Linked DNA regions of Hyalangium ruber. The protein of the gene in region 2 binds, or shares a complex with, the protein of the main gene of each other region. Links are inferred from orthologs where the notes say so. Each region holds a gene or a part of one and is shown on either strand. Other genes may lie near its edges.

The links. The genes of interacting proteins can lie anywhere in the genome.
Region 1: the proteins of smc (region 2) and SYV04_RS32145 are in contact, whole or in part, in a crystal structure (PDB 3ZGX), measured with the Bacillus subtilis proteins. The link is inferred for Hyalangium ruber from one-to-one orthologs.

The regions. Positions count from the first base shown.
Region 1 is NZ_JAXIVS010000013.1:215,466-220,797, forward strand. Bases 1-2,897 are described here. They hold SYV04_RS32145 (segregation and condensation protein A), read left to right. Parts: upstream 1-968; coding sequence 969-1,826; downstream 1,827-2,897. Other genes in these bases: trpS (tryptophan--tRNA ligase), read left to right, coding at 1-897; scpB (SMC-Scp complex subunit ScpB), read left to right, coding at 1,813-2,820; SYV04_RS32155 (pseudouridine synthase), read left to right, coding at 2,843-2,897. Also shown: more of SYV04_RS32155, read left to right, coding at 2,898-4,873; SYV04_RS32160 (HEAT repeat domain-containing protein), read left to right, coding at 4,949-5,332. UniProt on the Bacillus subtilis protein: Participates in chromosomal partition during cell division. May act via the formation of a condensin-like complex containing Smc and ScpB that pull DNA away from mid-cell into both cell halves.
Region 2 is NZ_JAXIVS010000009.1:152,145-161,192, forward strand. The notes cover bases 2,719-6,895. They hold smc (chromosome segregation protein SMC), read left to right. Parts: upstream 2,719-3,095; coding sequence 3,096-6,695; downstream 6,696-6,895. Other genes in these bases: SYV04_RS25520 (TapB family protein), read right to left, coding at 2,719-2,789; SYV04_RS25530 (peptidoglycan-binding protein), read right to left, coding at 6,703-6,895. In the rest of the region: SYV04_RS25510 (radical SAM protein), read left to right, coding at 1-320; SYV04_RS25515 (LysM peptidoglycan-binding domain-containing protein), read right to left, coding at 345-2,012; more of SYV04_RS25520, read right to left, coding at 2,112-2,718; more of SYV04_RS25530, read right to left, coding at 6,896-7,494; SYV04_RS25535 (helix-turn-helix domain-containing protein), read right to left, coding at 7,612-8,430; SYV04_RS25540 (cation:proton antiporter domain-containing protein), read right to left, coding at 8,438-9,048. UniProt on the Bacillus subtilis protein: Required for chromosome condensation and partitioning.

The DNA of each region.
Region 1 (5,332 bases), on a different replicon or contig from region 2:
AACTACCACGCGCTCACCACCGTGCGGGATGCGAAGCTGGCGCAGGAGCTGACGCGCGAGGCGGCCATCTCCTACGTGGCGCTGGGGTTGGATCCCGCGCGCGCGGTGCTCTTCCGGCAGAGCGATGTGCGCGAGGTGCTGGAGCTCTACTGGATCCTCGGCACCCTGGTGCCGCAGGCGAACCTGGAGCGGGCGCACAGCTACAAGGACAAGATCGCCAAGGGCATCAGCCCGGACTTCGGGCTGTTCGCCTACCCGGTGCTGATGGCGGCCGACATCCTCCTGTACAGCACCGACTTCGTGCCGGTGGGCAAGGATCAGGTCCAGCACATCGAGTTCGCCCGCGACTGGGCGGTGAAGTTCAACGTCACCTACGTGCCCGGCTACGACCCGGCCGATCCCGACGGCAAGGAGAAGGGGCACGCGCCCGGAATCCTCCGGCTGCCGGCGGCCCGGGTGCAGGAGAGCACCGCCGTGGTGCCCGGCATCGACGGGCAGAAGATGTCCAAGTCCTACGGCAACACCATCGACATCTTCGGAGACGAGAAGGAGCTCAAGAAGCGCTTCATGAGCATCAAGACGGACTCCACGCCCGTGGAGGCGCCCAAGCCCACCGAGAACGCTCCGCTGTACGACTTGCTCAAGGTGATGCTGCCCGAGTCCGAGTTCGCCCAGGCGGACGCCACCTGGCGCGCGGGCGGCAAGGGCTACGGCGATTACAAGAAGCTGCTGCTGGAGGCCTTCCACACCACGTTCGGGCCCGCGCGAAAGCGCCGCGCGGAGCTGCTGGCCGACCCGGGCGAGCTGGAGCGAATCCTTCAGGACGGAGCCCGGCGGGCCCGCGAGGCGGCCTCTCCGGTGATGGAGCGCGTGCGCCGCGCGGTGGGGCTCTCCTGACCCGCCGAATGTTTGACCCCCCTGAAGGGCACTGCTAAGGGGTAGGCCTTGATGTGCCCGAAGGACGTCCGGTGAACGAGGACCCCCGCTCGCCGCCCGAGGAGGGCTCCAGCGATGGCGAGGTGCCCCGTTCTCCTGGGGACGCCTTCCGTATTGCCCTGCCCAATTTCGAGGGCCCGCTCGACCTGCTGCTGCACCTCATCCGCGAGCACCGGGTCGACATCTTCGACATCCCCATCGCGCTCATCGTCGGCAAGTACCTGGAGTACCTGGAGCGGATGCGGGAGCTGAACCTGGACATCGCCGGAGAGTTCCTGGTGATGGCCTCCACGCTGGCCCACCTCAAGAGCCGCATGCTGCTGCCGCGCCAGGACGCCGCCGCGCCGGTGGAGGGCGGGGAGCTGGCGGTGGAGGAGGCGGGAGACCCGCGCGCCGAGCTGGTGCGCCGGCTGCTGGAGTATCAGAAGTACAAGGACGCCGCCGAGCAGCTGGCCCGCCAGGACCTGCTCGAGCGCGATGTGTTCCCGCGCCGGGTGCCGGTGGAGGCCGTGCCCATCCCCGAGGAGGAGGTGGGCCTGCAGGAGTTCTCGGTCCTCAAGCTGATCGAAGCGCTGGACCGGGTACTGGAGCGCCTGGCTCCCAAGCCGCAGCACGAGGTGGTGCGCGAGCGCCTCAGCCTCGGCGAGGCCACCTTGCGAGTCGTCGAGCGCCTGCGTGGCCAGCCGCAAGTGGTCTTCGAGAACTTGTTCACCGAGGCCACCACGCGGCAGGAGATCGTGATCACCTTCCTGGCGATCCTGGAGATGGTGAAGCGGCGCCTCATCCGGGTCCACCAGGAAGAGCCCTTGAAGGAAATCATCCTCACGCCCAACGGCGACGCCTTGGAGCGGCTGGTCCCCACGGAGGTGGACGAGAGTGACTACCGGTAGCGACCCGACGGACACCCCCGAAGGCACCGAGGCGGCGGACGAGGCCCCGGCCCCTGGCACGCCCGGAGGCCCGGGCCCCTTCTCCGAGGAGGAGATCGCCGCCGTCACCGGCCCGGGCGGCGAGAACGAGCTGGACGAGGTGGAGGCCGCCGCCATCGAGGAGGACTCCGGGCCGGATCTGGAGACCTCGTTCGAGAAGCTCGTCTCCAAGAGCCGCAAGCTGTCCGAGGATCGCATCCGCACGGTGCTCCAGAGCGTGCTCTTCGTGGCGGACAAGCCGCTCACGGTGGACCAGCTCTACGAGTCCACCGGCATCGATCGCGAGCTGATCCTCCAGGCGCTCAACCAGATCTCCGGCATGCACCGCGATGGCATCAACGGCATCGTCCTGCACGAGGTGGCCGGCGGGTGGCAGTTCCGCACGGATCCGCACTCGGCCGAGTACGTGCGGCGCTACCTGCGCGTGAAGCCCCAGCGGCTCACCCGGGCCGCCGTGGAGACGTTGGCCATCATCGCCTACCGCCAGCCGGTGACCCGGCCCGAGGTGGAGGAGATCCGCGGCGTGGACTGCGGCGCCGTCATCAAGGCGCTGATGGACCGCAAGCTGGTGAAGATCCTCGGCAAGAAGGAAGAGGTGGGCCGGCCCATCCTCTATGGCACCACGCGGGAGTTCCTCGAGTTCTTCGCGCTCAAGGACCTGTCCGCCCTGCCCACGCTGCGTGAGTTCCACGAGCTGACGCAGGAGCACCAGGAGATCGTAGAGAAGGAGAATGTCGTGGCGCCGAAGGCCGCCGGCACCGTGGAGGCCCTGTCGGACCCGGGCTTCCAGAAGCGGCTGGACAAGAACGCGGCGGCGAGCGAAGCCGCGCTGGAAGACCTGGAGGAGGCCATGGCCGCGGCCGATCGCACCCAGAAGTCCGCCTCCACTGTATTGACGACGAACACGTCCCCGCAGACGCCCGAAGCCGGCGCCGCGGGGCCCAAGCCCGAGTGACGGGCATTGAAGAAGGCATTGCATGGCTGCTGAACGACTGCAGAAGTACCTGGCCCGAGCGGGTGTTGCCTCGCGCCGACACGCCGAGGAGCTCATCACCGCGGGCCGCGTCACGGTGAACAACGAGAAGGTGACCGAGCTGGGCAGCCGGGTGGATCCGGAGAAGGACCTGGTGGCGGTGGACGGGCAGCACGTGGCCCCGCCGGAGACCTCCTCTTATTACCTGCTCTACAAGCCGGCCGGCGTGGTGACGACGCTGTCGGATCCGCAGGGCCGCCCCACGGTGGCCAGCTACGTGGAGAGCGCCGACAAGCGGCTCTTCCCGGTGGGCCGGTTGGACTACGACGCCGAGGGGGCGCTGCTCTTCACGGATGATGGGGCGCTGGCCCACAAGCTCACGCACCCCAGCTTCCAGGTGCCGCGCACGTACCTGGCCAAGGTGAAGGGCTCGCCGGACACGGCGACCCTGGACAAGCTGCGCGGCGGCGTGCGGCTCGAGGACGGCATGGCCACCCCGCTGTCGGTGGACGTGTTCGAGCAGGCCGAGCGCAACACGTGGCTGAAGATCGTCGTCGCCGAGGGGCGGCCGCACCTCATCAAGCGCCTGTGCGCGGCGGTGGGGCACCCGGTGGTGCGCCTGTACCGGCCGGCCTACGCGGGCGTGGGCGTGGGCGGGCTGCGGCCGGGCGAGCTGCGGCCGCTCACGAACACCGAGGTGCGTCTGCTCCAGGACGTGGCGGAGGCCCGGACGGCGCCTCCCGAGGGAGAGCTGGGCCTGCCTCCGCGGCGGCACGGGCGCTCCGCGCCGGGCTTCACCTCGGACGATGACAGCGAGGATTTCGATCTGGAGGAGGCGCGGACCGCGCCCCCTGCGCCTCGGCCGGAGGCGGGTGGTCGCAAGCCGCGTGCTGGCACGGCGGAGCGTCCCGAGCGCAAGGCTCCGGGGCGGGCGCGGACGGAGGGAGGCACGGGGTTGGCTCGTTTCGATCGCACGCGCGGGGCAGAGGAGGGCGGAGAGCGGCCCCGTCGCAAGGCGTGGGGCGAGGAGGGTGGCCGTCCCGAGCGCAAGGAGTGGAAGCCTCGGGCCGAGGGCGCCGGTCGTCCCGAGCGCAAGGCATGGTCTCCTCGTGGCGAGGGGGCCGGTCGCCCGGAGCGCAAGGAGTGGAAGCCCCGTGGCGAGGGGGCGGGTCGCCCCGAGCGCAAGGAGTGGACGCCCCGTGGCGAAGAGGGCGGTCGTCCCGAGCGCCGGGAGTGGAAGCCTCGGGCCGAAGGCGCGGGGCGCCCGGAGCGTAAGGCGTGGTCTCCTCGTGGCGAGGGCGCGGGTCGTCCGGAGCGCAAGGAGTGGAAGCCTCGCGGAGAGGGCGCCGGTCGCCCCGAGCGCAAGGAGTGGAAGCCCCGTGGCGAGGGAGCAGGCCGTCCCGAGCGCAAGGCATGGGCACCGCGCGGTGAAGGCGCTGACCGCCCGGAGCGCAAGGAGTGGAAGCCTCGTGGCGAGGGGGCGGGTCGCCCGGAGCGCAAGGAGTGGAAGCCCCGGGGTGAAGAGGGCGTTCGTCCCGAGCGCCGGGAGTGGAAGCCTCGTGGCGAGGGCGCGGGCCGCCCGGAGCGCAAGGCGTGGTCTCCTCGTGGCGAGGGCGCCGGTCGTCCGGAGCGCAAGGAGTGGAAGCCTCGCGGAGAGGGCGCCGGTCGCCCGGAGCGCAAGACGTGGGCACCTCGTGGCGAGGGCGAGGGCCGTCCCGAGCGCAAGGAGTGGAAGCCTCGCGGCGAGGGCGCCGGTCGCCCCGAGCGCAAGGCGTGGGCACCCCGTGGCGAGGGCGCCGGTCGCCCGGAGCGGCGGGATACGCGTCGTCCCTCCCGCTTCGGCGGTGCGGGCGAAGGCGCTCGGCCCGAGCGCCGGGGGGCGCGTCCGGAGGGTGGCTCGGAGGGCGGCAGCGGCTTCGTCGACTGGCGCAAGCGCAAGAAGAGCGAGCCGGGCACCTCCTGGAATTCGGAGCGCCCGGGGTCTGGCGGGGCTCGGGGCCCTCGCAAGCCCGCCGGCCCTCGCCGGCCGCGCTAACGCGTGACGGTGCGGCGTCCGGCACGGGGGCTGATATAACCGGACGCCTCCCCACCGTTTCCCTCCCGGAGTGCGATGAGAACCGGCGTTCGCCCCCTTTTCGTCGTCCTGTCCCTCGTGCTGGTAGCTGGGTGCCAGGGCAACCGTGATCAGCTCCTCGCAGACCTCCAGAGCCCTCGGCCGGAGGTCCGCGCCCAGGCCGTGAAGGCCCTGGCCAAACAGGGCAACGCGGACGATCTGGTCCTCTTCACCCGCGCCGCCAAGGACATGGCCTCCATCGTCCGAGGCGAGGCCGCCGAGGCCCTGGGCGAGAGCCAGGATCCCCGCGTGGTGGATCTGCTGGGCGAGCTGCTCGAGGACCAGGACGAGGACGTCCAGGGCCGCGCTGCCATGGCCCTCTCCAAGGTCAAGAACGACAAGGCCAAGGCGTACCTCACCCTCCAGTACGGGCGCCGGAGC
Region 2 (9,048 bases):
CGGCGCAGGTGCTCACCAGCAAGCGTGTCCTCGTGACGGGCAGCTTCTCTGAGACACAGGCCGGGCCGCCCGACATCGTTCCGCACCTGCGTCCGTACCTGACGCCAGACGACCGACTCGAGGTCGGCCAGCAGGCGCGGTGGATCTCCGTGGAGGTCAACACCCTGGAGCCAGGGCGTGTGTTGAAGGCGCTCATCGAGCTGGAGGCGCTCCTGGGAGCGCGGGCCTGGGTCCGGGTGCAGCCGGACAATCCACTGGCGGAGGCGCTGCACCGTATCCGCAGGGACCTGGCGTCCCGTGCGGGTGGCTCGTCGCCCTGAGTCGTACGCGCTTCCGGGCGTACTTCAGGCCGCCGCGGGGCGGGACACCTCGAGGATGCCGAAGCCGTTGCCGCCGTAGAAGGTGGCGAGCTGCTGGGCGCTCACGGTGAGGGTGCCGCCGCGCACCAGCGGATCCCCGACGAGGTACTGGCCCTCGGGCGTCTTGCCGAGCACGGTGATGAAGTGGCCGCCCGGGTCGCGCCCGTTGAGGTAGTTGCCGACTTCGAGCTGGCTGGAGCCCCAGGCGCTCCAGGCGCCGTAGCCGCCGAGGATGACCGGGTTGCCGCGCGCGAGCGCCTGATCCACCGCGCTCACCACCGGACCAGACAGCGTCGTCGTCCGCGCCCCGAGCGCCCGCAGGCCCTGGGCGAGCTGCGAGGTGCCCATGCGCGTGGAGTACGTGCTGTCGTAGCCGAGCACCGCGTCGCGCACTCGGTCGATGGAGGAGGAGGCCGTCTGCGCCGTGGCCGGAGTCATCAGCCCCAGCGCCGCCAGCGCCATCACCCCGGAGGTCGGGCCACAGTCATTGAATCCGTAGGGGTTGCCTCCGCTGTTGGAGGCAGTGGGGCCCCACTGGGTGAGGAAGAAGCGGTTGGCCTCCTGGAGCGTGGTGGGCAGGCCCGCGCCTGCGGGGGGCGAGGTGGGCGTGCTGGGCACGGTCGGAGTCTGGCCGCCCGGGAAGAGCGTCTGCACGTGGCTGCGGATGAGCTGCTCGTACTGCTGGCCGCGCCAGTCGTTCATGCCTCCCGGGCCTCGGTGCCACGCGCGCGCCGCGGCGTGCGGGCCGCCGTAGGCCCGCGAGAAGTCGGCCAGCTTCTTGGCGGCGAACTCCAGCTGCCACTCGGGCGGGATGCTCACCGCGTTGGCGCCGCGCCCGGCGTAGAAGTTCTGCTGGCCCGGCTGCGTGGTGCGCACCCACGCCTCGAACTCTCCCAGCAGGCCGTTGTCGTCGTAGCCCAGCAGGCCATGGCCCGTGCCATCCAGGTGGACGATGTGGTTCTTGAAGCTCGACTCCTGGAAGACCATGCCGGCCAGGATCTTCGGATCAAAGCCGTACTGGGTGCCGTAGCGCTCGATCGTCGGCCACAGCTCCTGGAGCGTGAACGTGTGGTTGGGCGCGTTGGAGAGCGGCCCCGTGCTGGGCGTGCCCGGCGTCGTCGGCGTCGTGGGTGGAGTCGGCGCCGAGGTGCCGCCCGGCAGGGTGAGCGTCTGGCCCACGTAGATGCGGTCGGGGTTGGACAGCCCGTTGGTGCGCATCAGCGCATCCACCGTGGTGCCGAAGCGCTGGGCGATGCCCGAGAGCGTGTCTCCGGCGCGCACCGTGTACGTGGAAGGCGTGCTCGGAGGCGGGGTGGGCGTCGTCGGCGTGCCGCTCGGGATGCTGAGCTGCTGGCCCACGTAGATGCGGTCGGGGTTGGTGATGCTGTTGGCCCGAGAGAGCGCGTCCACCGTGGTGCCGAAGCGCTGGGCAATGCCCGAGAGCGTGTCTCCCGCGCGCACCGTGTAGACCGTGCCCGTGGCCTGGAACGCGTCAACGCGTGCCGTGGAACGCGTACCAATTGATTGGGATGCTTCGAAGCCGTCCGCGGGCAGGCTGCTCCGGGAGGCGAGGGGAGCAGTCGCGGCGGCAGTCGAAATGGGCGAGTTAACCTTCTGGAAAGACTTGGGAATCTCGTTCGTGGCGATACGCATGATGGGCTCTCGGGAGGGCTGTGGAAGCGTGCGGCTTACACAGCAGTTCTCGGGCCTAATCCGGCGGAGTTTCCGAAAAAGATTTCGCGCTAAATTTTTCTAGAGCTTCTTCGTGGCCTTCTTGTTCGCCACCGGCGCCTTCTGAGCCGCCACGGGCCGGTCCACCTTGAGCAGCTCCAGGTCCGTGGAGTCCCCGGTGGACACCTTGATGATGCCCACCCCGGGCGCGAACCAGATGAAGCTGTCGATCTGCCGACCCTTCGCCCCCGGGCGGCTGGCCCGCGCCGTGGTCGTGTTCTTCACCTTCACCGCCTTGAAGGTGCCCGCGCCGACCGTCACTTCTTCCTCCCCGACGACGGTGGCCTCCTTGTCGAAGGTCGTGGCGATCACCATGCCCGGCATCTTCGCCGACTCGGGCGGCTGCATCTTCACCGACAGCGAATTGCGCCACACCGAGCCCGGCACCATGTTCACCGACGGTGGGACGACCACCCCCTCGGAGGAAACCACCTCCACCTGCATCCCCGAGGCCGACAGCAGCGTGCCCTCCAGGCCGCCAAGCCCCGTGCGCACGCCCTCCGAGGTACAGAAGGCCTCGGTTTCGCCGCGCTTTCCCTTGAGTTCCACCGCCAGGAGTCCCTTCACCCCCTCCGGCACGGCGGTCACTCCCTGGGTCGAAAGCGTCAGCTCCGAAGATCGACCCGCCCGGTAGGTCAGCTTCAGCCCGTTCTCCAGCGGGAAGTACGGGTTGGGGCAGGGGGCCTCGGCCACGGCCATGTCAGACCGCTGAGGTAGTGGTTCCGGGCTCGCCCCGAGGAGGAGCGAGAGGGCTAGCAAGGGCTGGTACGTAGGACGCCTCCAGAAGGATCACCGGGAAGGTAGGGTGCGTCTCTCACTTTTCAACCCCTTACCGTTCACCGGCGACGGTACAGGGCGTCATCCGAAATGTAGGGTCACACGTTGCATGGTCACGCTTGATCCCCTCATACTCGGCTGGTACAGCTGACCACACGCGGAGGCCGATTTTTCGGCCCTGGAGCGATTTCCACACCCGCGCACCACGCCGCACAGGAGCACCGCTGGATGCGTATCAAGCGCCTGGACATCACTGGCTTCAAGTCATTCATGGAGCGCAGCGTCTTCAGCTTCGGCGAAGGCGTCACCGGCATCGTCGGCCCCAACGGCTGTGGCAAGTCCAACGTGGTGGACGCCATCCGCTGGGCCATGGGCGAGCAGAGCGCCAAGAACCTGCGCGGCCGCGGCATGGAGGACGTCATCTTCAACGGCTCGGAGTCCAAGCCGCCGCTGTCCATGGCCGAGGTGTCGCTCACCTTCGCCATGGAGGAGACGGACGGGCTGGCTCCGCAGTACCAGGGCCTGCCGGAGATCACCGTCACCCGCCGCCTGTTCCGTAACGGCGAGTCCGAGTACCTCATCAACAAGACGACGTGCCGGCTTCTCGACATCACCGAGCTGCTGCTGGGCACGGGCGTCGGCACCAAGGCCTACTCCATCATCGAGCAGGGCCGCGTGGGTCTGATCGTCTCCAGCAAGCCGGAGGACCGCCGGTCGATCATCGAAGAGGCGGCCGGCGTCACCAAGTACAAGGCCCGGCGCAAGGCGGCCGAGCGCAAGATGGAGGCCACCGAGGCCAACCTGCTGCGCGTCACGGACATCACCAACGAGCTGGAGAAGCGGCTCGACACGCTGTCGCGCCAGGCGAAGAAGGCCGAGAAGTACAAGAAGCTCAAGGCGCGCATGCGGGACATCGATCTGCACGCCGCCAGCCACCGCTACCTGGAGCTGCAGGCCGAGAAGAAGGTGCTCGGGATGCGGCTGGAGAGCCTGGGCTCCGAGGAGCGCGAGAACCTGGACCGGGTGCGCGAGCTGGAGGAGGCCATCACCCGGCGCCGCGCGGAGCTGGAGGCGGAGGCCGAGGCCCTGCAGAAGCTCGCCAGCGAGGTCCACGCGCTGGAGCGCGCGGTGCAGCGCGATGACCAGGACCTGGCCTACTGGCGCAAGGATCTGGAGGAGACGAGCGCCCGCGTGGCCCAGGCCGAGGGCGAGCTGAGCCCGCTGCTGGCCCGGCAGGCCGAGATGGCCGAGACCATGGCGGCGCGCGAGGCGGAGCTGACGGGCATCGCCGGGGCGTGGAAGGAGGACGAGGTCGCCATGCAGGTGGCGCAGGAGGAGCTGCGCCGGGTGACGCACCTGCAGACGGAGGTGGCGCTGCGCCTGGAGCAGGAGCGCGCGGGGCTGGTGGCCGTGGCGGCGCGCCTGGCCAACCACGAGTCCAACCTGGTGAACCTCGCCCGCCAGCGCACGGATCTGGAGGCCCGCCGCGAGAAGCTGCGCGTGGAGACGGAAGGGCTGCGCGCGCAGGAGCAGGCGCTGGATGGGGCGCGCACCCAGGTGCTCCAGATGGTGGAGGAGAGCCGCCACAACGCGATCGAGCTGGCCGCGCGCAAGACGCAGGAGGAGGAGGCGCTGGCGAGCACCCGCGCCGCCTTCGCCGAGAGCGAGATCCAGGTCATCAGCCTTCGCGAGGAGCTGGCCGACAAGCGCAGCCGGCTATCCTCGCTGGAGGAGCTGCAGAAGAACTACGAGGGCTTCGACCGCGGTGTGCGCGCGGTGATGGTGCGCGCCGGGCAGCAGTTCCGCGAGCAGGGCATCTTCGGCCTGGTGGCGGATGTGCTCACCGCGCCGCCGCGCTTCGAGCGCGCGGTGGAGGCGGCGCTGGGCGAGCGGCTGCAGCACGTCATCGTCGAGAGCCGGGAGAAGGGCTTCGAGCTGGTGGACTACCTGAAGTCCGCCTCCGAGGGCCGGGGCAGCTTCCTGCCCGTGCCCCTGGACGAGGCGCAGGCGCCCCTGGTGGAGCCGGACTACAGCCGGCCCGGGGTGCTCGGCAGCGCCTTCGCGGAGGTGAAGTACGAGGAGGTGCTGCGGCCGGTGGTTCGGCTGCTGCTCGGGGACGTCGTCATCGTCCAGGACATGGCCTCTGCGCGCGCGTACGCGGCGGCGGGGGGCCCGGTGTGTACCCTCGTCACGCTGGAGGGCGAGGTGGTGCGGGCGGATGGCACCCTCACCGGCGGTGAGCGCGAGGGCGCGGCAGTGGGCGCGCTGCAGAAGAAGCGCGAGATCGCTGAGCTGGCCTCCGAGGTGGCCCGGGTGGAGGAGCGCTACAACGAGATCCTCACCCGGCACTACACGCTCCAGAAGCAGATGGGGCAGACGGAGACGGTGCTCAAGGGGCTGGCGAAGAACCAGCACGCCGAAGAGCTGAACCTCGCCAGCCAGGAGAAGGACCTGCACAAGGCCAGCGAGGACCTGGCACGGGTGCGCGAGCGGCTGGCCACGTTGGACCAGGAGGAAGGGCAGCTGGCGCACTCCCACGGGGCGCTGGTGCATGAGGAGGAGAACAGCCGAGGCGAGGTGGCCCACGGACAGGCGGACCGCGAGGGGCGCGAGGAGCGCGTGCGGCAGCTCTCCGGGGAGATGGAGAACCTCAAGCAGCGGGCGGAGACGGCGTCCTCGGACCTGATGGGGCTGCGCATCAAGGTGGCCGCGGGCAGCGAGCGCGGCGAGGCGGCTCGCAAGGAGCTGGAGAGCTTGCTCACCCAGAAGCGGGAGATGGAAGACCGCGTCCACCGCCTGCGGGTGGTGGTGGGGGAGGGCACCGCGCGCACGGACGAGCTCAAGCACCGCATCGAGGAGACGGACGGGGGCCGCTCGAAGCGGGCCGAGGAGCACCGCCTGGCCGCCGAGACGCTCGAGGGGCGCCGCACCACCCACGCCGCCGTCTCGGCCGAGGTGCGCGAGCAGGACACCCAGTTCCGCGAGCTGCGCGGCCGGGTGGACGAGCTGATGCAGGGCCTGTCGCAGATCTCCCTCAAGGAGCGGGAGATCGCCCTGGAGGTGGAGCACCTGTCGGCCGGCATCCGCGAGCGGCACCAGGTGGAGCTGGAGCTGGAGCTGCACCGCTACCACCTGCTGGCGCCGCTGCCTCCCGAGGCCGAGGCCGAGCTGAAGGACCTGCGCTCCCAGGTGGAGAAGATGGGGGAGATCAACCTCACCGCCATCGACGAGCACGCGGAGCTGTCCAAGCGCTACGACTTCCTGGCGGCGCAGAAGAAGGACCTGACGGCCTCGCTGGAGCAGCTCAAGGAGGCCATCACCCGCATCGATGCGACGAGCCGCGAGCGGTTCAAGCAGACCTTCGACGTGGTGAACGAGAAGTTCCAGGCGGTGTTCCCGCGGCTGTTCGGCGGCGGGCGGGCCAGCCTGGTGCTCACCAACGAGGGGCCGGGCGCCGAGCCGGGCGTGGAGATCGTCGCCCAGCCGCCGGGCAAGAAGCTGCAGAGCGTGAACCTGCTGTCCGGTGGCGAGAAGGCGCTGACGGCCGTGGCGCTCATCTTCGGCATCTTCCTCATCAAGCCGACGCCCTTCTGCCTCCTGGACGAGGTCGACGCGCCGCTGGATGAGGGCAACGTGGGCCGCTACAACGACATGGTGAAGGAGATGAGCAGCCAGTCGCAGTTCATCCTCATCACCCACAACAAGCGGACCATGGAAGTGGCCGACACGCTCTACGGCGTGACCATGGAGGAGCCGGGCATCTCCAAGCTGGTGAGCGTGAAGCTGCGCGAGGCCAAGGCCGCCAACGACAACATCTCGGCGGCCTGAGTCACGGCTACACGGAGAGGAGCTCCAGCGCGAGTCGGTGGTAGGCCTCGCGCTGGGCCAGCCCGTTGAAGCCCCCGTTGATGCGGCGGGTGATTTCCCGGAAGTCGCCCGCGTCCGCGAGCGCGTTGAGCCCCCGGCCCTTCCAGTACCAGCCCGCCACGCGGAAGCCGATGTCCAGGTCCGCGGCGCGGGTAGGATTGCCCTCCAGGTCGATGCCCAGCGCCCGACCGGCGGTCCGGTAGTTGGATCGGCCCGTGAGCTGGATCGGGCCCCGGCCCTTGTAGCGAGGGCCATCCCCCGGCTCGGTGTTGCCCAGGTCCTTGCGTCCCTCGTACGCCTCTCCGGAGGCGATCTCCTCGAAGAAGCGCAGCTCGCCGCTCTCGTGGGCCAGCTGCGCGAGGAAGGCCGCCTGGCGCTGAGGGGTGGTGATGTCCGCCTCGGCCATCGCGGCGTTGAGGTGGGGCAGGCACGCGGCGGCACGGCTGTCCGACAGCCTGGGCATGAGGTCCTGAAGCTGTTGCAGGGAGATGCCCCCGCCCGTGGCGGCCGTGGGCGGCTCGGCCTGGACTCCGAGCGCCGCCCAGGTCCGAGGGCCCACCGCGCCGTCCACGGTGAGGCCGTGGGCCCGCTGGAAGTCCCGGACCGCCGCCTCGGTCCTCGCGCCGAATTGGCCATCCGCCGCGCCGGGAGCGAAGCCCGCCGCCGCGAGCCTGCGTTGGAGCTCGGCGACCTCCGGGCCGCGCGAGTTCAGGCTCAGGGTGCTGGAGGCGAGCGAAGGGTGGAGCGAGGGCGAGGGCATGGAAACCTCCGGGTGCGTACGCCTCAAGGTGGAGCGGGCTCGCCGGACTTGTGAGAAGCCCCCCGGTGCGAGCGCTCCCTGCTCTCCCGCCTGCCTCTCCTCAGCCCCGCGCGGCGCTCAGCACAGGGTCTCCATGGCGCCCAGCTGCTCGAGCAGCTCCTGGGGGTGCTGGGCCTCGAAGAGGCGATCCGCCAGGCCATGGCTCGCCAGCCGCGCCACATGGGCCAGCCGGACGAGGTGGGAACGCCCCCGCTCGGCGCTCACGAGGACCACCAACAACCGCAGTGGCAGCCCATCCGGCGTGTCCACACTCAGCGGGCTGGCCAGGGTCACCAGCGCCGCCGTGGGATGGGTGCCGGCGATGAGGGCGTGGGGTACGGCGACGCCATTGCCCACCGCGCTGGAGACCTCGCTCTCGCGCTGCCGCAGCGCCGCCACCAGTTGCGCGGCTCCGACTCCGGGGCAGGCCGAGGTCAGACGCCCCGCGGCCACATCCAGCGCATCCTCCAGCCTCGCACAGGAGAGCTGGACGACCAGCCGCTCGGGAGCCAGCAGGTTCGCCAGCGTGGGCACGGGCTCGTCGCGGCGGGCCTCTCGCAGGGGAAACTCCTCGTCGAGGAGCCGCCGCACGCGGGCAAGCTGCGGCCCGGTCAGCCGCCGCCGCGCGATGTCCAGGAAGAGCTGTCCGGCCCCGGGCTCCTGCTCCAGGTAGCTGGAGACGAAGGGGCTCACCCGGTGCGCCACGTCCATCAGCAGCGTGGGGGGCACGTCCAGTTCCCGGGCGATGGCGGCGAGCCGCTCGGGCGTGGGCACCGCGTCCAGGCCGTGCTCCACCCGGCTGAGGTACGCGCTGGAGACGCCAATGCGGCGGGCCAGGTCTCTCAGAGAGAGGCCCGCATCCACTCGCAACAAACGCAGTGTGGCTCCCAGGTGCATCGGGGATTCACCTCGCTACGGGAAGTGCTTCGACCGAAGAGGACGCCGAGGCCTTCTCGGCCAGCGGCTCCGGCTGGCGGACGATGAGCAGGGAGCAAGAGGACTCTCCGATGAGGCGCTCGCGGTGCAGACCGAAGAGCCGGTCCTCGAGGCCCCACTCCGCGCCGACACCGATCACGATGAGCTCATAGCCCTGTGTCGCCTCCTGCAGCGCCGCCTCCTCGGGAGTCGCGTGCGCCACGGCCTTGAAGCGCACCCGGCCGGACTGCTCGGGGAAGAGCTCATCCACCAGGGAGCGACCGACCGTGCTGGCCGTATCCCGCTCGGGTTGGGTGACGTGCAGCACTGTCACCTCCGCGCCCGTGTGCTGGAGCAGTCGCCGCGCCAGGTCGAGCGCCGCGCGGTCATGCCGGCTGCCGATGAAGGGCACCAGCACCCGGCGGATCTCGGACAGGCCTCGGTCCACCAGCACGGCCACGTTCGTGCTGGCGTCCTTCATCACCTCGTGGACAGTGCCGCCCAGCATGGTCTGGCTGAACAGCGGCTTGTGCCAGCCGAGCAGGACGAGATCCGCGCGCTTGGCCTCGGCGGTGCGGCAGATGTCCAGCGCCGGCTCCA